2 regions of the Thiomonas arsenitoxydans genome follow, and region 1 is predicted to be linked to the other one. Evidence: predicted binding sites of a transcription regulator. Region 1 holds the regulator's gene; the other holds the start of a gene.

What was found. The regulator NrdR, encoded in region 1, represses ribonucleotide reductase genes. The targets are predictions, from matches to a motif close to CACNANATNTNGTG.
Region 2: the regulator NrdR is predicted to act here: its motif matches at 4,992-5,005, upstream of THI_RS02970 (ribonucleoside-diphosphate reductase subunit alpha).

The regions. Positions count from the first base shown of each region.
Region 1 is NC_014145.1:2,747,284-2,763,011, reverse strand. It holds gene ribBA (bifunctional 3,4-dihydroxy-2-butanone-4-phosphate synthase/GTP cyclohydrolase II) at 1-2, opposite strand, end outside; gene THI_RS12970 (Antimicrobial peptide resistance and lipid A acylation PagP) at 45-623, opposite strand; gene THI_RS12965 (class II glutamine amidotransferase) at 770-1,582, opposite strand; gene THI_RS12960 (riboflavin synthase) at 1,575-2,207, opposite strand; gene ribD (bifunctional diaminohydroxyphosphoribosylaminopyrimidine deaminase/5-amino-6-(5-phosphoribosylamino)uracil reductase RibD) at 2,214-3,377, opposite strand; gene nrdR (transcriptional regulator NrdR) at 3,374-3,865, opposite strand; gene purN (phosphoribosylglycinamide formyltransferase) at 3,980-4,603, shown strand; gene THI_RS12940 (RsmB/NOP family class I SAM-dependent RNA methyltransferase) at 4,613-5,920, shown strand; gene THI_RS12935 (DesA family fatty acid desaturase) at 6,032-7,237, shown strand; gene rpmG (50S ribosomal protein L33) at 7,415-7,585, opposite strand; gene rpmB (50S ribosomal protein L28) at 7,627-7,860, opposite strand; gene trxB (thioredoxin-disulfide reductase) at 7,937-8,893, opposite strand; gene THI_RS12915 (Crp/Fnr family transcriptional regulator) at 9,106-9,777, shown strand; gene THI_RS12910 (DNA translocase FtsK) at 9,985-12,330, shown strand; gene lolA (outer membrane lipoprotein periplasmic chaperone LolA) at 12,391-13,044, shown strand; gene THI_RS12900 (replication-associated recombination protein A) at 13,041-14,453, shown strand; gene THI_RS12895 (branched-chain amino acid ABC transporter permease) at 14,813-15,728, shown strand, end outside.
Region 2 is NC_014145.1:635,588-651,315, reverse strand. It holds gene THI_RS02980 (hypothetical protein) at 1-31, opposite strand, end outside; gene THI_RS02975 (ribonucleotide-diphosphate reductase subunit beta) at 466-1,698, opposite strand; gene THI_RS02970 (ribonucleoside-diphosphate reductase subunit alpha) at 1,853-4,777, opposite strand; gene ampD (1,6-anhydro-N-acetylmuramyl-L-alanine amidase AmpD) at 5,129-5,716, opposite strand; gene THI_RS02960 (sigma-54-dependent transcriptional regulator) at 5,719-7,263, opposite strand; gene THI_RS02955 (sensor histidine kinase) at 7,267-8,892, opposite strand; gene THI_RS02950 (PP0621 family protein) at 8,975-9,202, opposite strand; gene THI_RS02945 (cytochrome C assembly family protein) at 9,199-10,038, opposite strand; gene ffh (signal recognition particle protein) at 10,165-11,514, shown strand; gene THI_RS02935 (lytic transglycosylase domain-containing protein) at 11,544-12,191, opposite strand; gene THI_RS02930 (proline--tRNA ligase) at 12,212-13,942, opposite strand; gene THI_RS02925 (RNA pyrophosphohydrolase) at 14,119-14,715, shown strand; gene THI_RS02920 (CNP1-like family protein) at 14,712-15,278, shown strand; gene proB (glutamate 5-kinase) at 15,299-15,728, opposite strand, start outside.

The sequences.
Region 1 (15,728 bases):
ATTATAAAACTGCCTCACCCGGCGCGCTTGCGCCGCTTGCCTTGTCAGAATTCGTAGCGTCCGAAGAAAAACGCGACGTTGCCGTTGTTGAGCTTGTTATTCACCTTCGGGATGAAGGTGCCATAAATCGACAGCCTGCCGAAACGGATCGAGGCGATGGGCAGCGCGATGGGGAAGGGGATGTTGTGGAAGATGTCGGCGCGCGAGGTCACCGCCAGGGTGTAGCCCAGACCGAAGCCCACCGGCGCGTCGTTGTTGAACATCCACTGATGGGCGTAGCCGACCACGGGCTCGGCGTTCCAGTGCGAGTCGGAGAAGATCATGGCGTACACCATGTCTTCGTTGCCGTCGGCATTGATGTGATGGCGGCCCCAGCCTATGCCCCAGGCGTGTTTGTTGAGCGTGGCGCGCTTGGCGGCGGTGTAGGTGCCGGGGTCGTGCCAGGTGTAGCCGCTGAAGTACAGATCGTCCTGTCCGGTCTGGGTGGTGCTGACCGCGGCATTCCAGGTGGACTGCGCCCAGTCGGATACGCCGCCCAGCCCGAGCGCCCAACTCGCGCGGGGAACCAGGGCCAGCCAGAGGAGGGCGAAAGTGGATAGAAGGCGGGCTGGAAAATGTTTCATGGGCTCTTGGCGGGCGTCTCAGGGAAGTCGGGCCAGACTTTATCAGCGGAAAAGATTGAGCCTGTGTCCGTTTGCAACGGGCGGCATGTGTGTGGCTGACTCAAGCGCTGTTCAGAGCCGGGTTGGGGCGCTGATCGGGGCAATGATCAAGCACCGAGACGCGCGATCAATCGGCCCTGCTGCACGACGAGCAGGGTGTTCTCTGGCAGGGGCTCCCAGTCTTCCGGGGTGAGGGGCACGCTGGCGAGCATCACGGCGGGCGCGGGTTTGTCATCGCGGCCCTGAACATGCAGCCCAGAGGCGCGCATCTGATGTTCGCTGGCGGCTTCGCGCATGAGCAGGTGCAAACCGGGCACCCAGGTGTTGCCCGGATGACTGCGGCGGCGATGCGCGTGAGCGAACAGCAGGTCGCCATCGGTGAACAGGAAGTTCGCCGCGCCGAGAGTGCGCAATTTGGCCGCGAAGTCGGAGACCGCTTCGATGCGGCGTTTGAGATCGCCGCTTTCGCCCGCCGCATCGAGCACTTGCAGTGATTGCATGAGCACGTAGAAGGCATGTTCGGAATCGGTCTGGCCCATCGGGCGGTGCGCTGCATGCGCCAGCGGAAGCGCCTGCTCGATGTCGGGCAGATCGCCGTTGTGGGCAAAGACGTGGCGCTTGCCGAACAGCTCGCGGGCGAACGGCTGGGTGTTGACCAGCGTCACCGGGCCGCGCGAGGCGCGGCGGATATGTGCGATGACTAGCGGGCTGTGAAAGTCGTGCTTTTCGAGCACCGGAACGAAGGCGCTGGCCAGCGCGGGTTGCGCTTCGCGCAGCACATGCGCGTCGCTGCCTTCGTAATACGCCGCGCCCCAGCCGTCGGGATTGGCGGCGTGCGGCCCGCCGTGGCGCGCGAATTCACGAAAGGCGAACCGCACCCGCGCGGGCACACGGCTGGAGTAGGCGAACAACTCACACATCTTTCCGACCCTCCGGTGCGCCCAGCATGCGCTCGACATAGCGGGCGATGAGGTCGATTTCGAGATTCACCGCGCTGCCCTCGCGAAGTTGATGCAGATTGGTGTGCTGCAGGGTATGCGGAATGAGGTTGATGCTCACGCGGCAATGCTGCGGCAGATCTTCGACGCGGTTGACCGTCAGACTCACGCCGTTGATCACGATGGAGCCCTTGTACGCAAAAAACTTGCCTAAAGCGGCGGGCGCGTCCACCTCCAGCAGCCAGGATTCGCCGAAGGGCTCGAACCGGGCCACCTGACCGACGCCGTCCACATGCCCAGTCACCAGATGGCCGCCCAGCTTGGTGGACAGCGCGACCGACTGCTCCAGATTGACCCGGGCGCCCGGCACGTCCAGCCCCGTGGTGCGCGCCAGGCTTTCGGCCGAAATGTCGAAGGCAAAGCCACCGGGCTGAAGCTCCACCACCGTCATGCAGGCGCCGCTGACGGCGATGCTCTCGCCGAGCTTTACGCCCTGCAGCCAGGACGGATCGACCTGCAGTTGCACGCGTTTGCCGTGACTGGCTTGGGAACCGAGGGGGGTGACTTCGGCGATGCGACCGACGCTGGTGATGAGTCCGGTGAACATGAGGGTTCAAGGAGAAAATGAAGGAGGGAAACGAGCGAGGATGCGCAGATCGGCGCCGATCCGCTGCACATCGTGCCATCGCAGCGCGAGTCCTTCGTTGACCTGCTGATAGGGCCCCAGCGCCGCCAATCCGGCGCCCTCGCCCAGCAACTGGGGTGCAAGATACATCAGCAGTTCATCGACCACGCCAGCGCGCAGCAGCGAGCCGTTGAGCTTTTCGCCGGCCTCGCAGTGCAGCTCGTTGATGCCCCGCTGGCCGAGCACCTGCATCAACGCGCGCAAATCGGTCTTGCCCGGCTTGTCGGGATCGACGGGCAGGGCGATGTCTTGCAGATCGAGCGAGGCGGTGGCCGCGCTGCGCAGCGCCGCCAGACGCGGCGCGGCCTGTTCCGGCGGCAGGGCGTGGACGATCCACAGCGGCGAGTCGGCGCTCTGCAACAGGCGCACGGTCGCCGGGCATTCCAGGCGGCTGTCGACGACGATGCGAATGGGCTGGCGCGGCGTCTGCACCGCCCGCACATTGAGCTGGGGATCGTCCGCCCGCACCGTCCCCAGGCCAGTGAGCACGGCGCAGGCGCGCGCGCGCCAGTGGTGACCGTCGGCGCGGGCCGCTTCGCTGGTGATCCACTGGCTTGTGCCGTTGGGCAGGGCCGTGACGCCGTCGAGCGAGGCGGCCACCTTCAGCCGCACCCAGGGCGTGCCGCGCACCATGCGGGAGATGAAGCCAAGGTTGATCTCGCGCGCTTCATCGGCGAACAGCCCGACATCGACCTGGATGCCGGCATCGCGCAAACGCTGCAATCCCTGGCCTGCCACCAGCGGGTTGGGATCGACCAGCGCAGCGACCACGCGCGCGACGCCTTGCGTGGCCAGCAGGTCGGCGCAGGGCGGCGTGCGGCCGTGGTGCGCGCAGGGCTCTAGCGTGACGTAGGCGGTGGCGCCCCGCACCTCGTGGCCGCGCTCCCAGGCTTGCTTCACTGCCTGGACTTCGGCATGGTCTTGCCCCGCCGCCAGCGTGGCGCCTTCGCCCAGCACCTGGCCGTCTCGCACCAGCACGCAGCCCACCCGCGGATTGGGGCTGGTGCGGTACATCGCGCTGTGCGCCAGATCGAGCGCCCGGCGCATGAAGCGCTGGTCTTGTTCGCTGAATGAAACGTCGTCCGGGCTCATGTCGGAGTTTTGCCGCGTCGGGGTTTGGCGGCGGGCGAGGGCGGCTGCATTTCCTGCAGCACATCGAGAAACTGGCTCAAATCCTTGAAGCTGTGATAGACGGAGGCAAAGCGCACATAGGCAATGCCGTCGAGCGTGCGCAATTCCTCCATCACCCAGGCGCCGATTTGGGTGGAGGGCAGCTCGCGCGCGCCGCTTTGCAGCAGCATTTGCTCCACGCGCCCGATGGCGGTATCCACCGCGTCGGCACTGACCGGCCGCTTGCGCAAGGCCAGCAGGAAAGAGGCGCGCAATTTGTCGCGGTCGTATTCGGTGCGGCGGCCATCTTTTTTCACCACCACCGGAAAGCTGACCTCCGCGCGCTCATAGGTGGTGAAGCGCTTGTCGCAATGGCCGCAACGCCGCCGCCGCCGCAGCGCGGTGCCGTCTTCCACATCACGGGTTTCAATCACCTGCGTGTCGGGGCTTTGGCAAAAGGGGCATTTCATGGCGGCGTGGCAACATTAAACCCGTCATTATTCACGCCGCAGCCTGTTTTCGCGGCAGCGCGCGCAAACACGGCGCGCATCAAACGCCTGACGCGGCGGCTACACTGCCCGCCGATGAAAAATCTGGTTCTCCTCATTTCCGGGCGCGGCAGCAATCTGCAGTCCATTCTTCAGGCCGAGCGCGAACAGGGCTGGGGCGTTTGCGTGCGTGGAGTGATCAGTAACCGGGCTGATGCCGCAGGGCTGGATGTTGCGCGCGCCTTCGGGGTGCCCACGCAGGTGATCGCGCACGCCGACTTTCCCAACCGCGAGGCGTTCGACGGTGCTTTGGGCGACGCGATTGCCGCGCTGGAGCCCGACGTCGTCGCGCTGTGCGGCTTCATGCGGGTGCTGGGTGCGGCGTTCGTCGACCGCTTTGCGGGCCGTCTGGTGAATATCCATCCGTCTTTGCTGCCGGCTTTCACCGGTTTACGCACCCATGCCCGCGCCCTCGAAGAAGGGGTGAAGTGGCACGGTGCTACCGTGCATCTGGTGAGCGGCGCGCTCGATCACGGGCCGATTCTGGCGCAGGCCGCCGTGCCGGTGCTGGATGGTGATACGGTCGAGACGCTGGCCGCGCGGGTCTTGCTTGAAGAGCACCGAATTTATCCCCACGCCGTGCGGGCTTTGCTGGAAGGACGGGTGCAGATCGACGGCTTGCGCACCCGCATCCGTCCGTCCTCCGATTCTTCCCTTTGAAAGAGCGCCATGAAACCGCGTGACCTGCTTTACACCGCGCGCGACGTGCTGCGCGATATGTTGCGTTTCGACGCCGCGGCCGATGCCGTGCTGTCGCGGCTGTTCCGTGCCAAGCCGCAACTGGGCAAGACCGACCGGCAGATCCTGGCCGACACGGTCTATCAGGTGCTGCGGCATCTGCGCTTGTTTCAGACGCTGGCCGCGACCGACGAAAGCATCGGCGGCGCCATGGAACTGCGTCTGGCCATTCTGGGCTGGTCGGGAAACGCGCAATCGCTGCATGCGGCGCTTTCTCCCGAGCAACTCGACTGGCGCAAACGCTTGCTGGCACAAGACGCGATGGCCCTGCCCGAAGCGGTGCGCTGGAGTCTGCCGGAATGGCTGGCGGCCGCTTTGCAGGCGAACTATGGCGCGGAATATCCCGCGCTGGCGCAGGCCATGTTGCGCCCGGCCCCGCTGGATTTGCGGGTGAATGTGCAGAAAACGCGGCGCGAAGCCGTGCTCGACGTGTTCGCCCGCCTCAATCTGCCCGCGCAGCCAACGCCTTATTCGCCGTGGGGCGTACGCCTGGAAGGCAAACCCGCTTTGCAGGATCTCACCGTCTTTCGCGAAGGCTGGGTGGAGGTGCAGGACGAAGGCAGTCAGCTGCTCGCCGTACTGCTGGCCCCGCGCCGCGGCGAAATGGTGGTCGACTTCTGCGCCGGAGCCGGCGGCAAAACCCTGGCGCTGGGCGCCATGATGCGCAGCACGGGTCGGCTTTATGCGTTCGACGTGGCCGACTACCGCCTGGCCAAGCTCAAACCCCGGCTGTTGCGCAGTGGGCTATCCAATGTTTACCCGGTCGCCATCGCACATGAACGCGATGAACGGGTCAGACGTCTGGCTGGCAAGGTCGACCGGGTGCTGGTGGACGCACCGTGCTCCGGCCTGGGTACCTTGCGCCGTAACCCCGATATGAAATGGCGACAGAAGCCTGAAGATATTGCCGAGTTGAGGACAAAACAAGCCAGCATCCTGCAATCGGCGGCAACGTTGCTGAAGCCGGGCGGGCGCTTGGTTTACGCCACCTGTAGCATCTTGCCGGAAGAAAACAGCGGCATCTTCAATGCCTTTCTGGCCGCGCACCCCGATTTCGAGCGTGTTCCCGCCGATACGGTTCTACGTCAGCAAGGCGTGGACGGCGAGGGCCTGGTGACCCAAGGGGACTTGCAGCTGTTGCCCAATCGTCACGCCACTGACGGCTTTTACGCCGCCGTGCTGCAGCGGCGCCCGACCTCATCTGATCGTGGCGAAGCCGATGCCACACTATCGGACTGACAAGGGCTTCTCGTTTGCACTGAGTGCTGTCGTCAGTGCAAGACCGATAATGCATGCAACTTTCGCCAACGGCGAAGTTCCAATTGTGTTGTATCGATCTGAAAGTTTCTGATGTTTGATGTGTTTTTGAATTGGGCCGGTCACGGCCTTTTGCGTGCATCGTGGTGGCAAATCGTCTTATTTGCGCTCATCACCACGCATATCACCATTGCGTCCGTCACTATTTTTCTGCACCGCGCTCAGGCTCACCGGGCGCTGGAACTGCACCCGATCGCCTCGCACTTTTTCCGCTTCTGGCTGTGGTTCACCACGGGCATGGTCACCAAGGAATGGGTGGCGATTCATCGCAAGCATCACGCCAAGTGCGAGACGGTCGACGACCCGCACAGTCCGGTGACGCGCGGCATCGATACGGTGCTGTTGCGCGGCGCCGAGTTGTACCGAACCGAATCGAGAAACGCCGAAACCCTGAGCAAATTCGGTCACGGCACTCCTGACGACTGGTTGGAGCGCAACGTTTATTCCCGCTTTATCTGGCAGGGCGTCGGGCTTTTGCTCATTCTCGATGTGCTGATGTTCGGCGCGATCGGCGCCACGGTGTGGGCCGTGCAGATGTTGTGGATTCCGATCTGGGCAGCCGGGGTGATCAACGGGCTGGGTCATTGGTGGGGCTATCGCAATTTTTCGGCGCGAGACCGCAGCCACAACATTTCGCCCTGGGGGTTGCTGATCGGCGGCGAAGAGTTGCACAACAACCACCACACCTATCCCACGTCGGCCAAACTCTCGGTCAAATGGTGGGAGTTCGATATCGGCTGGGCGTATATCCGCGCTTTGTCCTGGGTGGGTTTGGCCAAACCACGCAAACTGCCGCCGCAGTTCCGGCTGGGCGAGGTGCGCGCCGAGGTCGATCAGCTCACTTTGCAAGCCGTTATCGCCAACCGTTATGAGTTGATGGCGCGCTATGCCGCGGGGTTGAAGTCCACCCTCAAGGCCGAGCTGGCCCGAGCTGCAGAACAGGGCGCGGTGAGCCATCTGCCGACTTTGCGTGCAGCCAAACGCTGGATCGGCATCGAGCGCGAGATTCTGTGCGAGCGTTCGCGAGCCTTGGTGGACGCCGCGGCGAGCGCCAGCCCTAACCTGAGCAAGCTGCTGCACATGCGCGAAGAACTCAAATCGGTGTGGGAGCAGACCAATCTGAACGCCGACCAGCTTCGCTTGAAGCTCCAGGACTGGTGCTGCCGTGCCGAAGACAGTGGCTTGGCCCCGCTTCGGGAGTTGTCGCTGAGGCTGCGACGTTATACGCCGACAGCCTGAATTCTGATGTTTACGACGCCTGGGCATTCATGCCGGATGCCCAGGCTAAACATTGATGGAGCGCCAAAGGAGGCACCCATGAAAAAGAGGCGCCCACAAAAAATCCGCTAGTCAGGCCGCAGTGAATTTGAACACTGTGGCCGATCCAGCGGATCGTTCTTTGGTAGACAGATCAGATTACTTAATCTTGCCTTCCTTGTAATTCACATGCTTGCGCGCGACCGGATCGAATTTCATGATTTCGATCTTTTCGGGCGTGGTGCGCTTGTTTTTGGTGGTGGTGTAGAAATGGCCGGTACCCGCAGAGGATTCCAGCTTGATTTTTTCGCGTCCGCCTTTGGTTGCCATGATGGGTTCCGTGCAGTTCTAGGAAGGAATGGAGAGGGCGATCAGATCTCGCCGCGCGAGCGCAGCTCGGCCAGCACGACGTCGATGCCTTTTTTGTCAATGGTGCGCAGCCCAGAGCTCGTTACACGCAAACGCACGAAACGGTTCTCGCTTTCAACCCAGAAACGACGATATTGCAGATTGGGCAGGAAGCGACGCTTGGTCTTGTTGTTCGCATGGGACACATTGTTCCCGACCATCGGCCCTTTACCTGTCACTTGACACACTCGTGCCATGGCACACCTCGAAATTGTGTAGAACAAAGGCTAAAGATTATAGCCGGAAAGATTTGCTTGTCCACCGCTATCGGTGTCAAGACTCCGCATTCTCCAGATAGCGCTGTGCGTCCAGAGCGGCCATGCAGCCGGTACCTGCGCTGGTGATCGCCTGGCGATAAACGTGATCTTGCACGTCACCCGCGGCGAATACGCCGGGCACGCTGGTGGCGGTCGCCATCCCTTCGTTGCCGCTGCGGGTGATGATGTAGCCGTCCTTCATGTCCAGCTGGCCTTTGAAAATTTCAGTGTTGGGCTGATGGCCGATGGCGATGAAACAGCCATTCAGTGCGATGTCTTCGTCGGCGCCGGTCTGGCTGTTGTGGATGCGCACGCCAGTCACGCCACTGGCGTCGCCCAGCACTTCTTTCAATTCGCTCCAGAGCTTGAGTTCGACTTTGCCCTCGGCCGCGCGGGCCATGAGTTTGTCGACCAGAATGGGCTCGGCACGGAATTTGTCGCGGCGGTGAATGACGGTCACCTTGCTGGCGATATTGGCCAGATACAGCGCTTCTTCGACGGCCGTGTTGCCGCCGCCCACCACGCACACCGGCTGGTTGCGATAGAAAAAGCCGTCGCAAGTCGCGCAGCCCGAGACGCCCTTGCCCATGAAGGCCTCTTCGGTGGGCAGTCCCAGATATTTGGCCGAGGCGCCGGTGGCGATGATCAGGGTGTCGCAGGTATAGACGCCGCTGTCGCCTTCGAGGCGGATGGGTTTTTCGCGCAGATGCGCGGTGTGGATGTGATCGAACACGATCTCGGTGTTGAAACGCTCGGCATGCGCCTGAAAACGCGCCATCAAGTCGGGCCCTTGCACGCCATCGACGTCGGCAGGCCAGTTGTCGACTTCGGTCGTGGTCATGAGTTGACCGCCTTGAGCCAGACCGGTGATGAGCAGGGGGTTCAGATTGGCTCGGGCCGCATAGACGGCGGCGCTGTAACCGGCCGGGCCGGAGCCCAGAATGAGCACTTTGGCGTGTTTGGATGTCATGATGTGTGAGAAACTTCGGGCTGAGAGGATGGGGGAGGAGGTTGCGCTGCAACCGCTGCTGACGGACTGTCCTCGAAAATAGAACAAGGGCAAGCCGCCGCACAATAGATAAGATTTTAGGGGTGCGGCATATCGGGCGTGCGGCATGCGGCTATTTTCTGGCTTCTCCGCCTGCCTTCGAAATTGCCCCGCCGCCCCATAAACTGGAGAAACTGATGTCGCAAATCACCGATATTGACCTCGTTCGGCGCGTGCCGCTGTTTGCCGTGCTCACCGAATCGCAGGCCTGGTCGATTTCGCAATCCATCGTCAAGCGGCGCTACAAGCGCGGCGAGAACATCGTCGAGCAGGGCAGCAAGTCGAATGCCCTGTTCATTCTGCTTTCCGGCCGGGCGAGGGTGATCAGCATGGATGCCAAAGGCCGCGAAGTCATCATCGCCGTGCTGCATGCGGGCGATTACATCGGGGAAATGAGCCTGATCGATGGCGAACCGCACAGCGCCACGGTGCAGGCCGAGGTGCAGACCGATGTGATGATGCTCGGCCGGGTGGCGTTTCTGCAATGCCTGCCTGAAAACACCAGCATGTCCTTTGCGATCATGCGCGGGCTGGCGCTGCGTCTGCGTCGGGCCGACCGGAAAATTGAATCTCTGGCGCTGATGGATGTCTATGGACGTGTGGCGCGCGCGCTGATGGAACTCACGGACGAGATGCAGAACGAGCACGTCATCCGCAACAAGCTATCACGCCAGGATCTGGCCAAGATGGTCGGCGCCTCGCGCGAAATGGTCAGCCGGGTGATGAAGGACTTTGAACAGCAGGGTTTTGTGGTCGAGCGCGAAGACGGCACCCTATTGATCCGAGAGCATCTCTCGACTCTGATTTGATGCGAGCGGGGTGTGCACGGCCCCTCGTCCTCGCTCCTGATCCGTTGTCCCTTATCCGTCGTCTATATCCGCCTGCGATTCTGAGCCTGGGCGATCTGTCGCGTTGGCTTGTTTGCCCATGACCGCCGCGAAGGCGGCAAAATCCGCTCTGAAGCCCATTTTGATGGCGGGCGCGATGCATCACCCTGGATTTTGAACACCCCTCCCATGCCGAAAATCGATACCCGACGTCGCCCTTCCCAGGCGGCGCTCCGTTCTGAGCCGCGCAGCCGCCTGCAGCGTTTTGCGAGCGAGGTACGCCTGACGGCCGCCTTCATCGGTTGGATTTTGCTTTGCCTGAGTCTGCTGAGCTTTCACAAGTCCGATCCGTCCTGGTCGAGTTCGGGCACCAATGGCCATGTGGTCAACTGGGTCGGCGTGGTTGGGGCCTGGTTTTCCGATGTGGCCTATTTTCTGCTGGGCTTCTCGGCCCTGTGGCTGATTCCGCTGGGTCTGTACGGACTGCTGCGCATGTGGCGCAACACCCAGGCGCAAACACCCGCCGCCGAGGAGCAAACGCCAGTGAGCCGGTGGCGCAAGCTGCAGCCGCTGGCCGCCGCTGCGGGCCTGCTGCTGCTGCCGCTTTCCAGCGCGGCGCTGGAGTCGACGCGCCTGTGGAGTCTGGCTTCCGCCCTGCCGGGCGAGGCCGGCGGCTTGCTCGGGCATGGTCTGGGTATCGCCGTTGATACCTTGCTGGGCGACACTGGCGGCACTTTGGTGCTGCTGGCGGTCTTTCTGTTTTCGCTGAGCTGGGTCGGTCATTTTTCATGGGCCGATGCGGCCGAGCGCCTTGGCGGCTGGATCGAGCGGCTGTGGACCTGGCAGCGCGAACGCCGCGGACGCGAAGACGATGTGCTGGCCGGGCGGCAGGCCAAGCAGGAGCGCGAAAAGGAAGTCGAGTTGCAGCGGCCTTTGGTGGAAGAGCGCGAGGTGCTCGCTCCCGTGCTGATCGAGCCTTCGGTGGCTTATGTGCCGCAGTCTCCGCGCGTGCTCAAGGAAAAGCAGAAACCGCTGTTCAATGAACTGCCCGACTCTTCCCTGCCGGCCTTGGGGCTGCTGGATGCCGCGCCCTCGGTGCAGGCGGAAACCGTCAGCCACGAAACGCTGGAGTTCACTTCGCGCCTGATCGAGAAAAAGCTCAAGGATTTCGGCGTGGAGGTGCGCGTAGTGGCGGCCTATCCCGGCCCGGTCATCACCCGCTACGAAGTGGAGCCGGCCACTGGCGTGAAGGGTGCGCAGATCGTCAATCTGTCGCGCGATCTGGCGCGGGCCTTGTCGCTGGTGAGCATCCGCGTGGTCGAAACCATTCCGGGCAAGAACACCATGGCGCTTGAGTTGCCCAATGCCAAGCGGCACACCATCAAGCTGTCGGAGATTCTGGGTTCCAACAACTATCACGAAGCCGCCTCGATGCTGACCCTGGGTCTGGGCAAGGACATCGTGGGCAACCCGGTGGTGGCTGATCTGGCCAAGATGCCGCACCTGCTGGTGGCGGGCACCACCGGCTCGGGCAAGTCGGTGGGCGTCAACGCCATGATTCTGAGCCTGCTGTACAAGGCCGAACCCAGCGATGTGCGGCTGATTCTGATCGACCCGAAAATGCTCGAGCTCAGCGTGTACGACGGCATTCCGCATCTGCTCGCGCCCGTGGTGATCGACATGAAACAGGCGGCGCAGGCGCTGAACTGGTGCGTGGGCGAGATGGAGCGCCGCTACAAGCTGATGAGCAAGCTCGGCGTGCGCAATCTCGCGGGCTACAACACCAAGGTGCAGGAGGCCCGTGCGCGCGGCGAGCCGCTGACCAACCCGTTCAGCCTCACGCCAGAGTCGCCCGAACCGCTGGAGAAGTTGCCGCACATCGTGGTCGTCATCGACGAACTGGCCGATCTGATGATGGTGGTGGGCAAGAAGATCGAGGAACTCATCGCCCGCCTGGCGCAAAAGGCGCGGGCGTCGGGCATTCACCTCATCCTGGCCACCCAGCGCCCCAGCGTGGATGTGATCACCGGGTTGATCAAGGCCAATATTCCCACCCGCATGGCCTTTCAGGTGTCGAGCAAAATCGATTCGCGCACCATCCTCGACCAGATGGGCGCGGAGAGCCTGCTGGGCATGGGCGACATGCTGTACCTGCCGCCCGGCTCGGGCATGCCGCAGCGGGTGCATGGCGCGTTTGTGAGTGATGCCGAAGTGCACCGCGTGGTCGAAGACATCAAGAGCCGGGGCGGGCCGAACTATCTCGATGGCATCCTCACTGGTGAGGAAGATGTGGATGGGGCGGGCGCAGTGGGTGGCGCGGGCGGCTCAGACGGCGAGAGCGACCCGCTCTACGATCAGGCAGTGCAGATCGTGCTGCAGCACCGCAAGGCGTCGATTTCTCTGGTGCAGCGTCATCTGCGCATCGGCTACAACCGTTCAGCCAGACTACTGGAGCAGATGGAACAATCCGGTCTGGTGTCGGCGCTGACCGCCAACGGCAACCGCGACATTCTGGTGCCGGTACGGTCAGAGTGAACTTGCACCTGCATCACGCACCCGGATTTGAATTTTTTGAAAGACCGAATGATGATGTTTATGAACGCGCGCTGGCTCACCACGCTGATGCGGCTTTTTCTCGCGGGCGGTCTGCTCGGCGCCAGTCTGCCTGCGGCCTTCGCGGCGAATTCGGTGCAACTGCTCGAACAGTGGCTGCAGCAGACCCGGGGCGCCAGCGCCCAGTTCACTCAGACTGTGAGCAACCCCAAGGGCCCGGCGCAGGCGCCGGCTACCGGGCAGTTCGCCTTCGAGCGACCCGACCGTTTCCGCTGGGACTACACCAAGCCCTATGCCCAGGTTATCGTCAGCGACGGCAAGCAGCTCTGGACCTATGACCACGACCTCGATCAGGTGACCATCACCCCGGTCACGCAGGCGTTCAAGGGCACGCCTGCCGCGATCTTCGCCGGAACCGACCTGACCCGGCTGTTCACCCTGCAGGCCCAAGCCGATGCCGGCGGTCTGCAATGGGTGCAGGCCACACCCAAGGCCAAGGACAGCAATTTCGACTGGATACGCATCGGTCTGCGCAGCACGGCACAAGGCCCGGAAGTGGCCGAGCTTCAGTTGCGCGATGCTTTCGGGCAGATTTCCACCATGCGCTTCACCGCCATCAAACACAACCCGACCTTCGGCCCGGACAGCTTCCGTTTCACTCCGCCCAAAGGGGCTTCGGTCATCAGCCAGCCATGACCAGCGGCCCGGGCCTGTTCGACGACGCGGACTTGCCCGCGCCCGCCCGCCCGCTTTCTGCGTCCAAGCCCGCGCCTGGGGCCAACGCTCCGCTGGCCGAGCGTTTGCGCCCGCATCATCTCGGTGAAGTGGTGGGCCAACGCCACCTGCTCGGGCCCGGCAAGCCGCTGCGCGTGGCGTTTGAAACCCGGCGGCTGCACTCCATGCTGTTTTGGGGGCCGCCCGGCGTGGGCAAAACCACCCTGGCGCGGCTGATGGCCGATGCTTTCGATGCCGACTTTCTGCCGTTGTCGGCGGTGCTTGCCGGGGTGAAAGACATCCGCGATGCTGTCGCCCAGGCCCAGGCCGCGCAGCAACGGGGGCGGGCCACCATTGTGTTCGTCGATGAAGTGCATCGCTTCAACAAAAGCCAGCAGGATGCGTTTTTGCCGCATGTCGAATCCGGCTTGTTCACCTTTATCGGCGCGACCACGGAAAACCCGTCATTCGAGGTCAACAGCGCCTTGCTGTCGCGCGCCGTGGTGTACGTGCTCGAACCGCTGGACGCCGACGATCTTCGCTTGCTTTTGCAACGCGCGCTGGCGGGTGGCGGCGTCGAGGCCATCGAGCCCGCGGCGCAAGAACGACTCATTCGCCATGCCGATGGCGATGCCCGCCGCCTGCTGGGCGCGCTTGAGCTGGCTTTGCAGGCCGCTGTGCGAGCCGCTCAAACCACGCTCACCGCCGACCTGCTCGAACAAACCCTGGGCGCGACCCTGCTGCGCTTCGACAAAGGCGGCGAGCAGACCTACGACCTGATCTCGGCGTTGCACAAATCGGTGCGGGGCTCGGATGTGGACGCCTCGCTCTACTGGTTTGCGCGCATGCTCGAAGGCGGCGCCGATCCCCGCTATCTCGCGCGGCGGCTGATCCGCATGGCGGTGGAAGACATCGGCCTGGCCGACCCCAAGGCGCTGACCCTTGCGCTCGAAGCCGCGCAAACCTACGAGCGCTTAGGCAGCCCTGAAGGCGAGCTGGCGCTGGCCGAGGCGGTGGTTTATCTGGCCGTCACGCCCAAGTCGAACGCGGTTTACAAGGCCTTCAACGCCGCGCGCGCGTTTGCTCGGGAGCAGGGCACCCAGCCCGTGCCCTTGCACCTGCGCAACGCGCCCACCAAACTGATGAAAAACCTGGGCTATGGCAAGGACTACCGCTACGCCCACGACGAGGCCGACGCTTTTGCCGCCGGAGAAACCTATTTTCCAGACGGCATGACGCCGCCCCGCTTCTATCAGCCCACATCGCGCGGGGTGGAGGAGCGCATCGCCCGCCGCCTGCAAGACTTGGCTGCGCGCAATACCCGGGGTAGTGTGGTGTCATCTTTCGGGCCGGAAAGTGACAGTGCCGCAACTGAACCATCCAGCGACTGAGCGGCCTCAAACTGCGGGTTGACCCGGTGCCGGGTGACCCGAGGCAGGCGGTTATCATCGCGCCAGCCAAAAAAACAGGGGTCAGGACAGCCCGGCCCCCAGACAAAACCATGAAGCCTGTTCACCCTCGCCCGGCAGCATCGTTGCCGGGTGCCGCCGCGTACCAGACGCGGCATGCATCGTGCGCGCTCGCAGGCGCTCCACTTTCACACACGATGTCCTGGAGGCATGCACTCAACCGGTGCGGCGGTCCCGGCACGCGCTTTGCTTTCATCCCCGGTTTACTCGTTTCACCCCGGCCGCTCCAAAAGAGTCGGGCCGTCACTCACTAGCCATCCGCTCGTCAGGAGATTCAAGGTATGGATATTTTTCTTCAGCAGATCGTCAACGGTCTGGTTCTGGGCAGCATGTATGCCCTGATCGCTCTCGGCTACACCATGGTGTACGGCATCGTCAACCTCATCAATTTTGCGCATGGGGACGTGATGATGGTGGGGGCGCTCACGGCCTACACCGTGTTCAAGGTGCTCGATCATGTGGCCCCGCATCTTCCAGGTTGGTTGGTCGTGGTTATCGCCCTGATCATCGCCATGCTGGCCACGGGAGCGCTCAACTACTTTATCGAGCGCATCGCCTACCGGCCCTTGCGCAATGCGCCCAAGCTGGCGCCGCTGATCACGGCCATCGGCATGTCCATCCTGCTCGAAACGCTGGCGATGATCATCTGGGGGCGCGACTACAAGGTGTTCCCGTCCGGGTTGCTGCCGAGCAATGTCATCAATGTCGGCGGTATTGTCATCACGCCGGTACAGATCATGATTCTGATAGTTACGGCCGTGCTGCTGGCGGGGCTGACCTGGCTGATCAATCACACCAAGCTGGGCCGGGCGATGCGGGCCACGGCGGAGAATCCGCGCGTGGCGTCGCTGATGGGGGTGAATCCCAACTTCGTCATCTCCTCGGCGTTCGTGATCGGCGCCATGCTCGCTGCTATTGCCGGGGTGATGTGGTTTGCCAACTTCGCCACGGCGAACTTCTATATGGGCTTCACGCCGGGTTTGAAGGCCTTTACCGCGGCGGTGCTGGGCGGCATCGGCAATCTTTCGGGGGCCATGCTAGGCGGCATTCTGCTGGGGCTAATCGAGGTGCTGGGCGCTGGCTATATCGGCACGCTCACCGGTGGGGTGTTCGGCAGTAATTACCAGGACATCTTCGCCTTCATCGTGCTGATTCTGGTGCTGACCCTGCGCCCGCAAGGCCTGCTGGGTGAGCGCG
Region 2 (15,728 bases), 1.6 Mb from region 1:
TCGCCGGTGCCGCTTTTTTTGCAGTTGCCATGGTGATTCTCCTTGATCAAGTCTTTTGAAGTTGAGCCGGTCGCCAAATCGCGTCCGAGCGCCTCACGGCCCCGCCTCCCGGCGGTTTCCAGTACGGGACATCGGCACGGCGTTCAGCCGGCACCACCTGCGATCGGCTCAGCGCTGATCCGTGCAGGGGATTCACTTCCTTCGGCATCAAAGCCATTGCGGGAAGGAATGGGGAACGGCGCGCCATGCGCTCACCTCTGGTCATCCAGAGCATGAGGCGCAGACCGGCGCACCAGAATTGATCGGGCAGGGAATCAGGCATCACCATGGACGCCCTCATGCGTTGCGCCACAAAAAACAGAGGAGGAGACTCCACCCGCCGACTCTTCGCGGCCGGACGTATCGGGGTGAAATGGACTCGGTCAACAATCACTCTGTAGTGCGTGCTCGCAGGTTATTCACGTGTCATTCCCAGGACAGCGCGCCGCCGGATTGGTACTCAATGACCCGGGTCTCGAAGAAGTTGCGTTCCTTCTTCAGGTCGATCATTTCGCTCATCCAGGGGAAGGGGTTCTCTTCGTTGGGGAAGATGGCGTCAAGGCCGATCTGCACCGCACGGCGATTGGCGATGAAGCGCAGATAGCCCTTGAACATGGACGCGTTCAGACCCAGCACGCCGCGGGGCATGGTGTCTTCGGCATAGCGATACTCAAGCTCGACCGCCTGATGGAACAGGCCGGTGAGCTCGCGCTTGAATTCGGGCGTCCAGAGGTGCGGATTCTCCAGCTTGATCTGGTTGACCAGATCAATGCCGAAGTTGGTATGCATGGACTCGTCGCGCAGGATGTACTGGTACTGCTCGGCCGCACCAGTCATCTTGTTCTGCCGCCCCATCGACAGGATCTGGGTGAAGCCGACATAGAAGAACAGTCCTTCCATCAGGCAGGCGAACACGATGATGGAACGCAGCAGCTCCTGATCGTTGCGCTCCGAACCACCGAAAGCCGAAGTGCGGAACTCGGGGTTGGTCAGGGTGTCGATGAAGGGAATGAGGAACTCGTCCTTCTCGCGGATGGAGGTGATCTCGTGATAGGAGTTGAATATCTCGCTTTCATCGAGGCCTATGGATTCGACGATGTACTGATAGGCGTGGGTGTGGATGGCTTCTTCGAAAGCCTGGCGCAGCAGATACTGGCGGCATTCGGGGTTGGTGATGTGGCGATAGGTTCCCAGCACGATGTTGTTGGCGGCGAGCGAATCGGCCGTGGTGAAAAAGCCGAGGTTGCGCTTGATGATGAGGCGCTCGTCATCGGTCAGGCCATTGGGATCTTTCCACATCGCGATGTCGCGCGACATGTTCACTTCCTGCGGCATCCAGTGATTGGCGCAGGAAGCGAGGTACTTATCCCAGGCCCATTTGTATTTGAAAGGGACGAGCTGGTTGACATCGACACTGCAGTTGATGATGCGCTTGTCTTCGGCGCGCACCCGCGCCGTGGAGGCCGCGCGTTGGCTGTAGAGGTCTGCGGCCACCGCCAATGCCGGCGCCGTTGCGGATGCGGATGCGGATGCGGATGCGGATGCGGATGCGGATTGAGGTGACGCCGATGTACCGCCCATGGATTGAAGTGAACGCTCCGCCAGCGCACCTTGCGCGGGGCTTGCAGAGTTCTGTTGTGGTTCGTCCCAAGTAAGCATGTTCATGACCTTCTTTAGATTATCAAGTGTTCAGCGCAAAGGCTCAACACCGATGCAGTGAGGATGCGTGGTTTGTGTGGCGCATGTTGTGCAGGCGCATCGCAAGTGGCATGCCGCTTGATCACTTGTGATGCGCCGCAACGGTATGCAGCGCTTACTGGCAGGCTTCGCATTCCGGGTTGTCGATGGCGCAGTAGCGGATATCGCCAGACTGCACCACGGCCTGCGCCGAAGCTGATGCCGACTCGCTTGGCGACTGCGGCACGGCGTTGAGCTGACCCGCCTTGACCGTGGACTTCTCGGCATGCGTGGCGCCGATGGTGCGCAGGTAGTAGGTGGTCTTTAGGCCACGCAGCCAAGCCAGCTTGTAGGTATCGTCGAGCAACTTGCCCGATGCATTGGCCATGTAGATGTTGAGCGACTGCGCCTGGTCGATCCATTTCTGGCGGCGCGCCGCAGCCTCGATGATCCACTGGGTATCGGTCTCGAAGGCGGTGGAATACAGGGCCTTGAGATCAGCGGGAATGCGGTCGATGCGCTGGGTGCTGCCATCGAAGTACTTGAGGTCGGCCACCATCACTGCGTCCCACAGGCCACGCGCCTTGAGGTCGCGCACCAGATATTGATTGATGACGGTGAACTCGCCCGACAGATTGGACTTGACGTACAGGTTCTGGAAGGTCGGCTCGATGCAGGCGTCGACGCCGACGATGTTGGAGATGGTGGCCGTGGGGGCGATGGCCACGCAGTTGGAATTGCGCATGCCGTGCTGCGCGATCTGCGCGCGCAGGGCGTTCCAGTCAAGAGTGCTGGAGGTGTCGGCCTCGACATAGCCACCGCGCTGCTCGGCCAGCAGCTTCAGACTGTCCATGGGCAGAACGCCCTGGTCCCAAAGCGAACCGCCGTAACTGCTGTAGCGGCCGCGCTCACGCGCCAGTTCGCTCGACGCCCAGTAAGCTTCGTAGCAAACCGCCTCCATCGACCGATCGGCAAATTCCACGGCTTGTTGCGAACCATAGGGAATACGCAGCTGATACAGACAGTCCTGAAAGCCCATGATGCCCAGGCCCACCGGCCGGTGCTTCATATTGGCGTTGCGCGCCTTGGCCACGGCGTAATAGTTGATGTCGATGACGTTGTCGAGCATGCGCATCGCGGTCTGGATGGTGCGCTTGAGCTTGGCCTGGTCGATGACCTTGGCGCCGTCTGCTGCGTCTTTCAGATGCGCGACCAGATTGACCGAGCCGAGATTGCACACCGCGATCTCACTCTCGTTGGTGTTGAGCGTGATCTCGGTACAGAGGTTGCTCGAGTGCACCACGCCCACATGCTGCTGCGGGCTGCGCACATTGCACGCATCCTTGAAGGTGATCCAGGGATGGCCGGTTTCGAACAGCATCGACAGCATCTTGCGCCACAGTTGCACCGCAGGCAGGGTCTTGAACAGCTTGATTTCGCCCAGCGCGGCCTTTTGCTCGTAGCGGGTATAGGCCTGCTCGAAGTCCTTGCCGAACTTGTCGTGCAGATCGGGCACGTCGGCCGGGCTGAACAGCGTCCAGTCGCCCCCTTCCATCACCCGCTTCATGAATAGATCGGGTACCCAGTTGGCGGTGTTCATGTCGTGCGTGCGGCGGCGATCGTCGCCCGTGTTCTTGCGCAGTTCCAGAAACTCTTCAATGTCGAGGTGCCAGGTTTCCAGATAGGCGCAGACCGCGCCCTTGCGCTTGCCGCCCTGGTTCACTGCCACCGCGGTGTCGTTGACCACTTTGAGGAAGGGCACGACACCCTGGCTCTTGCCGTTGGTGCCCTTGATGTGGCTGCCCAGGGCGCGCACGCGCGTCCAGTCGTTGCCCAGACCGCCGGCGAACTTGGACAACAGCGCGTTCTCCTTGATGGCCTCGTAGATGCCGTCAAGGTCGTCCGCCACGGTGGTGAGGTAGCAGCTCGAGAGTTGCGAACGACGGGTGCCCGCATTGAACAACGTGGGCGTGCTCGACATGAAGTCAAAGCTGGAGAGCAGCTCGTAGAACTCGATGGCGCGCGCTTCGCGGTCGATTTCGTTGAGCGACAAACCCATGGCCACGCGCATGAAAAAGGCCTGCGGCAGCTCGATGCGACGGCCATCTTTGTTCACCCGCGTATCGGCACGATTGGCGAGGAAATAACGGTCGTACAGCGTTTGCAGACCCAGGTAATCGAACTGCAGGTCGCGCTCGGCCTTGAGCGCGGCACCCAGACGGGCCAGGTCGAACTGCCCGAGCCGCTCGTCGAGCAGTTCGAGCTCGACACCCTCCTTGATGCAGCGCGGAAAATACTCGGCGTAGCGCTGGGTCATCTGCTCCTGCGGAATGTCCTCGTTCAGCGTCTCGCGGCGCATGGTGTGCAACAGCAGGCGCGCGGTGACCTTGGAGTAGTCGGGGTCGCGCTCGATCAGGGTGCGCGAGGCGAGGATAGCGGCCTTGTAAACCTCGAGCATCGGCACGCCGTCGTACAGATTGCGCAGAGTTTCCGCCACGATGGGGGCCGCCTTCACATCCGCACTCAGATTGACGCAGGCGGATTCAATCAGGCTCACCAGAGCGGCCTGATCGAGCGGTTTGCGCAGACCGCCGTCGAGCACATGCAGCACCGGAGCGCTCTCTTGTTGCTCTGCAGCCGCTTTCTGCTTGGCCCGCTCTTGTGTGCGGCGTTCGCGGTACAGCACATAGGCGCGCGCCACCTCGTGCTGGCCAGTGCGCATCAGCGAGAGTTCGACCTGGTCCTGAATGTCTTCAATATGAAAGGTGCCGCCGCTGGGACGGCTACGGAGCAGGGCGCGCACGACGTTTTCGGTCAGCGCATTCACTGTTTCGCGCATGCTGGCCGAGGCCGCACCCTGCCCGCCTTGCACGGCCAGAAAGGCCTTGGTCATCGCCACGGCGATTTTGCTCGGCTCAAACCCGACCACGGCCCCGTTGCGACGGATGATCTTGTAGTCTGAAAAATCACCCAGTGCGACCTGCTGTTGCGTATCCACCTCGGGGTGTGCGAGGTGTTGCGGGACGGCAGTGGATTCGGTGGCGGCGGTGGTCTGGGACATCGGGACTCCTTGAGGGCAGATGGGCCGCGCAGCAAATCTGGCTGACTCACGGCGCTGCAAGCGCACATGAACGCCGCATGAAAGCAGCACGGACGAAGCAATAAAGACGAATGAGGGCAAATCGGGGACGAACTGAGAGAGAGCGCAAGCATTTCCAAGCTTGTGGCGCCGCAGTTTCAGACCGCGATCCGGCATCTCTCTCAAACCGTCAAGACACTATATCTAGCGTCCGGCGGAATTTCAACCACTATTCGTAGTGTGGAGCAAATTGACAGTCAGCCCACAGCTTATGCACAGGTTCATGCACAAAGCCTGCCCCTGGAGCGGCCTCGGGCAAACCCGCAGGGGTGCTCAAAACCGCTGAAATGGAAAGGCTGATGTCGGCAGGGCCAGGCCGTTTTTGAGCTGGCGCCAGTCGAAGCCGACGCCTGGATCGGTCTTGCGCCCTGGCGCAATGTCGCTATGCCCGACCCATGCGCGCAAGGGATAGCGCGCGAGCAGTTCAGATCCCAGTGCGATCAGGGTGTCGTACTGCTCGGGCTCGAACGGCTCATCGTCGCTCCCTTCGAGTTCGATGCCGATGCTGAAATCGTTGCATCGCTCGCGCCCGGCATAACGCGACGCGCCGGCATGCCAGGCGCGCCGGTCGCAGGACACATATTGCGTGAGCACGCCATCGCGCTGCACGACAAAATGCGCCGAGACCCTGAGACCTTCAAGCGCGGCAAAAGCCGGATGCGCCCGCGGATCGAGCCGATTGCAAAACAACTGCTCGATCGCCTCGCCGCCATATTGACGCGGCGGCAGAGCGATGCAGTGGATCACCAACAAATCGATCGGCATGCCCGCAGGCCGCGCATCGTGATTGGGGGACGGCATATGTCGGGCGTGGGGCATCCAGCCTGCGTCCCGACTGGCCGCGCTGATGGGGGGCGACATGATCAGAGAGGATCGTCCGGCGGCGATTCCGCCGGGTCGCGCACGTCGAGGCGCTCCATCCGGTAGCGGATCTGACGCAGGTTCAGCCCCAGCAACTGCGCGGCCGCGGTGCGATTGAAGCGGGTGCGCCGCAGCGCCTCGCAGAGGATGCTGCGTTCAACTTGGTCGAGATAGACCCCCAAGTCGGGAGGCAGGGGCGACTGCGCTTCGAACCGGGCCATGGGGGGCTGGGGCGACTGAGGCGGCTGAGGTTCTGGGGCATGCTGCGCAACGATTGGGGTGACCGGCGGGTCCGCCGGTCGCTGCATTGAAGGCGCCGTCGTGTCGGGCAGGATGGTGGTGATCGGCAAAGCCGTCGCAGAGGTCAGCACTTCGGCGGCGCGGGCGCCACTGCCCTGCAGCTCGATGTCTTCAGGGCCGATCAGATCTTGTGCAGCCAGCGCCGCAGCCCGGTGCAGCAGATTTTCCAGCTCCCGCACATTGCCTGAGAAACGATGCTGGCGCAGGTGCTCAAGCGCAGCCGGGCTCAGCCGCAGACCGGGCCGCGCATTGTCGCGGCGGATGTCGCCCAGCAAAGCCTCGACCAATACCGGCAGATCATCCAGCCGATCGCGCAGCGGCGGCAGAGTGACCGCGATGACGTTGAGGCGATAGAACAAATCCTGCCGAAACTGGCCCTGCTCCACCATGCGTTCCAGATGACGGTGGGTGGCGCTGACCAGGCGCACATCCACCGCGATTTCTGCCGTCTCGCCCACCGGGCGCACGCGCCGCTCCTGCACGGCGCGCAGCAGCTTGGCCTGCATCGCCAGAGGCAGTTCGCCGATCTCGTCGAGAAACAGCGTACCGCCCTGCGCCGCGGCAAAGAAGCCGGCATGATCGGACATCGCCCCGGTGAACGCGCCCTTGCGGTAGCCGAAAAACTCGGCCTCCAGCAATTGCTCGGGAATGGCGCTGCAGTTCACCGGAACGAACGGCCCGCTGGCGCGGGCGCTGCATTCATGCACGGCCTTTGCGGCCAGCTCCTTGCCAGTGCCCGACTCGCCCTGGATGAGCACGGGCGCCATGCTGCGGGCCACGCGCTGCAAGGTCTGTTTGAGGGCGCGCATCACCCCAGACTCACCCACCATGCGTTGCAATGCGCTGCTGGTCGGCGCCTGCACTTCCACATCGACCGCTGCGAGCGCCGCATGCACGGTGCGGCGCAGCGCCGCTAGATCGACCGGCTTGCTCAGGTAGTCGAACGCTCCGGCCTTGAGCGCAGCCACCGCGTTGCCCGCACTGCCGTAGGCGGTGATGACGATGGACTTCTCAAAGCGGTCGGGCTGCGCTTCCAGCCAGCGCAGCAACTCCAGCCCCTCGCCGTCAGGAAGACGCATATCGGTGAGCATGAGGGCGTAGCGCCTGCGCGCCAACTGCTCGCGCGCCTGCGCCACGGTTTCAGCCACGTCGATCTGCCAGCCTTCATGCACCAGGCTCAGGGTGTAGAGCTCGCGCAGATCGGGTTCGTCGTCGACGATGAGAATACGCACATCCGCTGGATTCATGCCTTAAGAGCCCGGTGCGATTTGAATGACAAAAGAACCGCGCTCCTGCGGCGTGCCCTCGCGCTCGAGGCGGTAAAGCAGACGCGCGCCGTTGCGCAAGCACAGTTCGTGAGAAATATACAAGCCCAGCCCGACGCCCCGGCTGCTCGTGGTGCGAAACGGCTCGAACAGCTGCGCGCGCAGTTCAGCGTCGATCAGCGGCCCATCGTTGGAGACCTGGATTTCCCGCACCTGCCCGGCGCCAAGCTGCCGCATCTCGATCGCCCGCGGCTGGTTGCTCGCATAGCGCCGCGCGTTACTCAGCAGATTGACCAACACCCGTCGCAGATGCAAGGCATCGAAGCGGATCTGCGCTGCGTCGTCCTGAATGAACAGGCCGATGCGTCCCTGATCCGGTTGGTCGAATTCGGCATGCAGCTCGCGCATCAACGGCGCGCAAAGCATCAGCCCGATTTCACGCGGCGCGGTGCGGCCCAGCTCCAGCACGTCCTCGACGGTGCGGTTGATGCGCTCGACGTTCTGGCCGATGAGATGATGCAGGCGTTCGAGCTGCACCGCATCGCCCGCGAATTCGCGGGCGAGCTGGTTGGCCTGCCCGATCGCCCCCAGCGGATTGCGGATCTCATGCGCCACGCTGGCCACCAGACGCCCCATCGCCGCCAGCTTTTCCTGCTGAATGCGCGCATCGATCTCCCGCAGATCCTGCAGCACGATGAGGTAGCCCACGCCGCCCGGCAGGTTGTCCAGCGTGGAAAGACGAAGCAGCAGCTTGCGACCCGCGGGCGTGCGCACCTTGACCTCCAGCGCCTCCTCGCCGTCGATGGCCATGCGCTCCACCTCTTTGCGCACCACCTCGGCCACCGGCAGATCGCGCAAAGCCTTGCGCCCCCCGAGCCAGCGCGCCGTGACCGCATCGCTCCAGGGCAAATCCAGCAGCTGTTGCGCGGCCGGATTGAGCGCTTCGAGCACCATGTGCCGATCGACCACCATGACGCCATCGCGCTGCGCCTCGATCACCCGCTGGTTCAAGGCCATCTGCCGCCGGGCGACGGACTCGCTGGCCGCCGCGCGCGCTTCTTGCCGCGCCAGTCGTTGCGACAACTGCCAGGTCAGCACCGCCACGGCAAAATAGGCGATGCCGACAAAGGCCGCATTGAGCAGGCGCTGCTCGGCTTCCGCCGCCCCGCCCAGCATCGCGAACCCGGCGCTGCCCAGCAGAATCATCGTCACCAAGGCAGCCACGAACAAGGTGAGCGACAGCGTGCCGTAAATGCCCGCTGCCAACACGGGCAAGGCGTAGATCAGGGCGAATTCGCGCGCGGGATATCCCGCAGTGAACTGCAAGGTGGTGAAGGCCAGCAGATCGACGGCAATCGCGATCAACACCTGCCAGGCCAGGCCCTGCGTGCGAACGAAACTCCACCAAAGGCTCGCGACCGTCAGCGCCACATACAGCAGCGCCACCCCGTAACCCAGTGTGGCGACGGCGGGTTTTTCGGCATGGGGGGCTGCCTGCATCATGGGCAGCAGCACCAGCCAGCCCAGCAACATCAGCGACATGAGCACGCGCGCCGCAGCCAGCACCCGGTAGGTTCGCAGGCGTTCTCGGCCCAGACGCGAAGAAGGCACGAAAGCCGAACCTGAAGAGGCCGCCGCCGGGGCGAACATGGATCGCGCGAATGCGCTTTCAGCGGCGACCGCAGCGCCCGGCTTACGACCCCAGACGGGCATGCTCGTCGCTGCAGTACGGCTTGCCATCGCGCCAGACGCAGCGGCTGGCGGGCGAGTGCACGCCGCAATGCGCGCACGGCAACATCGCCTCGGGAACCTGCGGCGGTTTATTGGGCGAAGGCGGCTGTCGCACGCTGCGGGGCTGCTGCGATTTTTTGATGAGCATCAGCCCGACGATCACCACCACGAACAGAACGAGGTACTTCATCGGTGCAAAATCACCTGCAGCACAAAACGCGAACCGACATAGGTGAGCATCAGCAGCACCGTTCCGCCAAACAGCCAGGCCAGCGCCCGCGTACCCCGCCAGCCCAGAAACACCCGGCCCACCATCAGTACGGCAAAAATCAGCCAGGCTGCGATACCGAAAACCGCCTGATGATTGAACTCGAACGGTTTGCCAAACAATTCTTCGCTGAACGTCGCCGCAAAAATGAGCGAGGCCGTCAGCAGCACAAAACCCACCGCCGCCAAGCGATAGGTCAGCTTTTCCAGGGTGAGCAAAGGCAGGCTGCGCGACACGCCCGACACCGCGCCTTTGCGCCGATGCAACGAACGCTCGGCCGTCCACAGCAAAATGCCGTGAAGCACGGCCGCGCCGAACAGACCATAGGCGGCGATCCCCATCGCCCAGTGCAGCGCGAAAGTGGGCCCCGCGCCGTAAGGCGGCGTAAAGCCTCCGGGGAAAACCCAGCTCAGCAAAATGGAAATGGCCGCCAGCAGACAGATCCAGCTTCTCAACATCTGCAGGGGGTAATACAGACTTTCCACCCAATACACTGCCGCCACCAGCCAGAACGTGACCGAAAGCGCCTGGGCAAAGCCGAAATGCGGCTGCAACTCGCCGTGCAGCACCATGGCGAAGGTGATGGTCTGCGCGATCCAGGCCAGCGCCATCACCCAGGTCGACCAGCGCTCGGAACGTTGCGTCGCCCCGCTAGTCTCCCCTTCCGCATGGCCCAGCACCAAAGCAGGTTTCGGGCGCGACAACACCGCAGCCAACATATAGAAGGCGAAGGCGAGGCTATTCACTAAAATCGACATAATTCAAGTTTAACCGACCCCCCTGCGGTTTTTCAGTGCCGCGTGCGGTGAATGCCAGACTGGCCTCAGCTCGGCGACGACCATACTGCGCAAACGCCCCAACCTCGCTCCAAGCTTCCACGCCCCATGCTCAACAACCTCACCCAGCGCCTGTCCCGCGTGGTCAAGACCCTCAAGGGCGAAGCACGCATCACCGAATCGAATATCCAGGACATGTTGCGCGAGGTACGCCTCGCGCTTCTCGAAGCCGACGTGGCGCTGCCCGTCGTGCGCGAATTCACCGCCCGCGTCAAAGAAAAGGCGCTGGGCCAAGATGTGGTGGGTTCGCTCACCCCCGGTCAGGCGCTGGTCGGCGTGGTGCAGCGCGAGCTTGCCGATCTGATGGGCGGCGACGCCGTGCCGATCAACCTCGCCACCCAGCCGCCAGCCATCGTGCTCATGGCCGGTCTGCAGGGCGCGGGCAAGACCACCACCACCGCCAAGCTGGCGCGGCTGCTGACCGAGCGGCAGAAGAAAAAAGTGCTCACCGTTTCGTGCGACGTCTATCGGCCGGCGGCCATTGCACAGTTGCAGACCGTGACGGCGCAGGCCGGGGCGGAATTCTTTCCCTCCTCACCCGACGACAAACCGCTGGACATCGCCCGCCGCGCCGTCGAATTCGCCCGCAGTCACCACTTCGACGTGCTGCTCGTCGACACCGCCGGACGACTGTCGGTGGACGAAGCCATGATGCGCGAAATCAAGGAACTGCATGGCGCGCTCAAGCCCATCGAAACCCTGTTCGTGGTTGACGCCATGCAGGGCCAGGACGCAGTGAACACCGCGCGCGCCTTCCACGACACCCTGCCGCTGACCGGCATTGTGCTCACCAAACTCGACGGCGACGCCCGCGGTGGCGCTGCGCTGTCGGTGCGGCAGGTCACGGGGGCGCCGATCAAGTTCGCCGGGGTGTCGGAGAAGATCGACGGCCTGGAGCCGTTCGACCCGCGCCGCATGGCCGACCGGATTCTGGGCATGGGCGACATCCTCGCCCTGGTGGAGCAGGCGCAGCGTCAGGTCGATGTCGATGCTGCGCAGCAACTGGCCGCCAAGGTCAAGTCGGGCGCCCAGTTCGATCTCAACGATTTTCTGATGCAGTTGCAGCAGATGAACAAAATGGGCGGCCTGCAGAGCATGCTCGACAAGCTGCCGGCCGATATGCAGGCCAAGGCCGGTCAGGCCGATATGAACCGCGCCGAGCGCGACATGCGCCGCATGCAGGGCATCATCCACAGCATGACCCCGCAGGAGCGCCACAAGCCCGACGTCATCAAAGCCACCCGCAAACGCCGCATCGCCGCAGGCGCCGGGGTGCAGGTGCAGGAAGTGAACCGCCTGCTCAAGCAATACGAGCAGATGCGCGACATGATGAAAAAAATGAAGGGCGGCAAGATGTTCAAAATGATGCAGCGCATGGGCGGCATGATGCCGCGATGAGTGCTCGGCGCTCGGAGGGACGGGCGACCTCAGCCGGAGCCGCCCGCCACCAGCCAGCGCTGGCGCGCGGCGAGCACCGCGTCGGGATAGGCGGATCTTCCGCGCGAACCGTTGTAGCGGCCCAGGGCGTAGAACAAGCTGCCGTTCTCGATATTCAGGTAGTGCCGCAAAATCACGCAGCCATAACGCAGATTCACCTGCATGTGAAACAGGCTGGTGATATCGCCATTGCCGATCTGCTGGGTCCAGAACGGCATGACCTGCATATAGCCCATCGCCCCGGCCGATGAAATTGCGTATTTTTTGAAGCCGCTTTCCACCTGAATCAAGCCCAGGATCAGCGCGGGCTCCAGCCCGGCGCGGTGCGCTTCGTACCAGACGGTTTGCAGAAAATCGCGCCGCACCGAGAAGCCCGGAATGCGGTTTTGCAGTCGCGCCGACTCGGTCGCCAGCCACACCCAGTATTGGGCGAAATGATTGGCGTCGCGAAAGTGCGGTTGCGGCGGCGGAGCCTCGGCAATCTGCGCGGCGAGCGCGGTGCGCACCGCGTCGCTGAGCTGCTCTTCCTTTTGCGCGCCGGCCCAGGCAGGCCCAGTGGGCAAGCTCCAGCCCGCGCCGATCGCAGCGCCCGCTCCCGCCACCTGCAACAGCCACCGACGGCGAGACAGGTCACGCATGCCGCTGTGCTCTTGCGGACTCAGCGCTGCAACCGGGCTTGCAACTGCGCGGAGGCTTCAGCCAGCGGCAACACCGTCGGCGCACTCTCTCGGCGGTGCTGATACTCGACCGTGCCAGCAGCAAGGCCGCGATCGGAAATCACCATGCGGTGCGGCACGCCGATCAGTTCCCAGTCGCCCAGCATCACGCCCGGACGCTCGCCGCGGTCATCCAGCGCCACATCCACGCCTGCGGCGATGAGTTCGGCGTAGAGCGCGTCCGCCGCCTGGCGCACGGCCTCGCTGCGGTCATAACCGATGGGGCAGATCACGGCAGTGAACGGCGCGATCGCATCCGGCCAGATCATGCCCTTGGCATCGTGATTCTGTTCGATGCAGGCCCCGAGGATGCGGGTGATGCCGATGCCGTAGCAGCCCATTTCCAGCGTTTGCGATTTACCCTTGTCGTCGAGGAATGTCGCGCCCATCGCGGCCGAATATTTGGTGCCCAGATAAAACACATGCCCCACCTCGATGCCGCGGCAGATCGACAACACGCCCTTGCCGTCCGGGCTGGGATCGCCCGCCTGCACATTGCGGATGTCGGCCACTTCGGGCTCAGGCAGATCGCGCCCCCAGTTGACGCCGGTGTAGTGGAAATCCACCGCATTGGCGCCGACGACGAAGTCGCTCATATTCGCCACGGTACGGTCGGCAATCACGCGCACGGGATGCACAGTGCCAATCGGCCCAAGGTAGCCCGGCGGCGTGCCAAACGTGGCCACAATCTCGGCCTCGGTCGCCATGCGGGTGCTGGCCAGACCGGCGAGCTTGCTCACCTTGACCTCGTTGACCGCATGATCGCCGCGCACCAGCAGCAGCACGATGGTTGCGGCCTGCCCGGGCTTGTCGCCATCCACTGCGAGCACGACCGACTTGAGGGTCTGCTGCAAGGGAATGCCCAGCAGCGTCGCGACATCCTCGCATTTGGCCGCGCCCGGCGTGGGCGTCTTTTGCAGCGTCTGCGTCGGTGCCGCGCGCGCGGCGATCAACGGCAGAGCTTCGGCCTTCTCGATGTTCGCGGCAAAGTCGGAACCCTCGCAGTAGGCAATGGCATCTTCGCCGGTATCGGCAATGACGTGAAACTCATGGCTGAGGGAGCCGCCGATCGCCCCCGAATCCGCCGCCACGGCGCGGAACTCGAAGCCGAAACGCTGAAAGATGCGCACATAGGCATCGAACATGACGCGGTAGCTGATCTGCGCCGCCTCGAAATCGCGATCGAAGGAATACGCGTCCTTCATCGTGAATTCACGCGCGCGCATCACACCAAATCGCGGACGACGCTCATCGCGAAACTTGGTCTGGATGTGATAGAAATTGAGCGGCAGTTGACGCCAGCTCCGCACCTCGCTACGCACCAGATCGGTCACGACTTCCTCGGAAGTGGGCTGGATCACAAAGTCGCGGTCATGGCGGTCTTTGATGCGCAACAGTTCGGGGCCGAATTGATCCAGCCGCCCCGTCTCCTGCCAAAGCTCGGCCGGCTGCACCACGGGCATGAGCAACTCGATGGCGCCCGCGCGATTCATTTCCTCGCGCACGATGGCCTCCACCTTGCGGATGCTGCGCAGGCCCAGCGGCAGATAGCTATAGAGCCCCGCTGCATGTTTTTTGATCATGCCCGCGCGCAACATTAGCGCCTGGCTGCGAACATCGGCATCCGCCGGATCGTCCTTCTGAGTGGAAATGAAAAAGCGGGAAATTTTCATGCGTAGCGGCGCGTGGCCGGCATTTGAGGAAAAATAAATTCGAAGATCAGCGTGATCGTCGGGGTCTTGGCTGTATTGGGCGTTTGCAGGCTCTGCCGCACTCTGGAAACACCCTCTCCCAGCGGCCGCGCTGCCTATAATCAAACGGAGAATTCTAAAAGATCGAGGATCAGGCGATGTTGGATCGCGAAGGCTACCGTCCCAACGTGGGCATCATCCTGCTCAACGCCAGAAATCAGGTGTTCTGGGGCAAGCGCGTGCGAGCGCATTCGTGGCAGTTTCCGCAGGGCGGCATCAACCCGGGCGAAACGCCTGAGCAGGCCATGTACCGCGAGTTGCACGAAGAGGTCGGCCTCAACCCTTGTCATGTCCGCATCATTGCCCGCACCCGCCAATGGCTGCGGTATGACGTGCCCAGCCACTTCGTGCGCCGCGACAGTCGGGGTATCTACAAAGGCCAGAAGCAGATCTGGTATTTGCTGCGCCTGACCGGGCGCGATTGCGATGTTTGTCTGCGCGCCACCGAGCACCCTGAGTTCGACGCCTGGCGCTGGAACGAATACTGGATACCGCTCGACAGTGTGATCGAGTTCAAGCGCGACGTCTATCAAATGGCGCTGACTGAGCTGGCGCGTTTTCTGCCCCGAACCGAACCGCGCACGCGTTTCCTGCGCGCCAATCTGCGGCACCGCCATGAGGGCGCCGCCACTGCAGACGAGGCCGCCACGACGGATGCTTCGGCTTCTCCTTTCACCACACCGGATCCAGCATGACCTTTTCTGCTTCAGCACGCCTGCGCGCGACGCTGCTGGTCGGCCTTTTGCTCGGCTTGGGCTCCAGCCCTTTGACTCACGCCCAGTCTGCAGACCAAAGCGACTTGTTCGGCGCCAAGCAGAGCCCTGCCGAAGCGCCCGTCACCTTTCCCCGCGCCCCGGCGGATCTGTTGCATGTGCACATCACCGCGAGCGGCGCGCTGCAGTTTTATGTCGATCGGGGCTCGATCTCGGTGGAACCCGGCCAGACGGTGCGCTACACCTTGGTGGGAAAAACGCCCGACGGACCGAGCAATATCACCTATGAAGGAATCAACTGCGCCACGCGACAGTGGACGCTCTATGGTCTGTGGAACGACGCCAGCCAGAAATGGGGGGCCGCAAGCGGGGGGGACTGGCAGCGCATTCCCGAAAACGGTGCAACGCGGGTGCACGCCACTCTTTACAGCGACGATTTTTGTCACAACCGGGCTGTTCGCGGCACGCCTGCTGACTTGGCTCGTCGCATCGAGATGGGCTTGCATGCGCCCTCGGACAATTCTCTGATGACGAATGAGCGCTGAAGCATCTCTACCGCTGCGTCCTACAGGAAAACCATATTGTCCCGGTGAATCAGCTCGGGCTCCTCGCTGAAACCGAGTATGGCCTCGATGTCGGCAGACGGGTGGCGCATGATGCGCCGGGCCTGTGAAGCCGCGTAATTACTCAGGCCCCGCGCCACTTCCGCTCCGCTTGCATCGCGCACGGCGATGACGTCACCTCGATCGAAGTCGCCCTGTACCTCCACCACGCCAACCGGCAGCAAGCTGGCCCCTTGTGCGCGCAAACGCCGGGCTGCGCCTTCATCCACCCTGACCCAGCCGCGCAGTTGCAAATGATCGGCCATCCACTGTTTGCGCGCGGCAAGCTTGGCGTGACCAGCCAGTAGCTGAGTGCCAACGATCTCGCCCCGCGCCAAGCGGAGCAGCACATCGGGCTCGCGTCCGCTGGCAATCACGGTATGCGCGCCACTG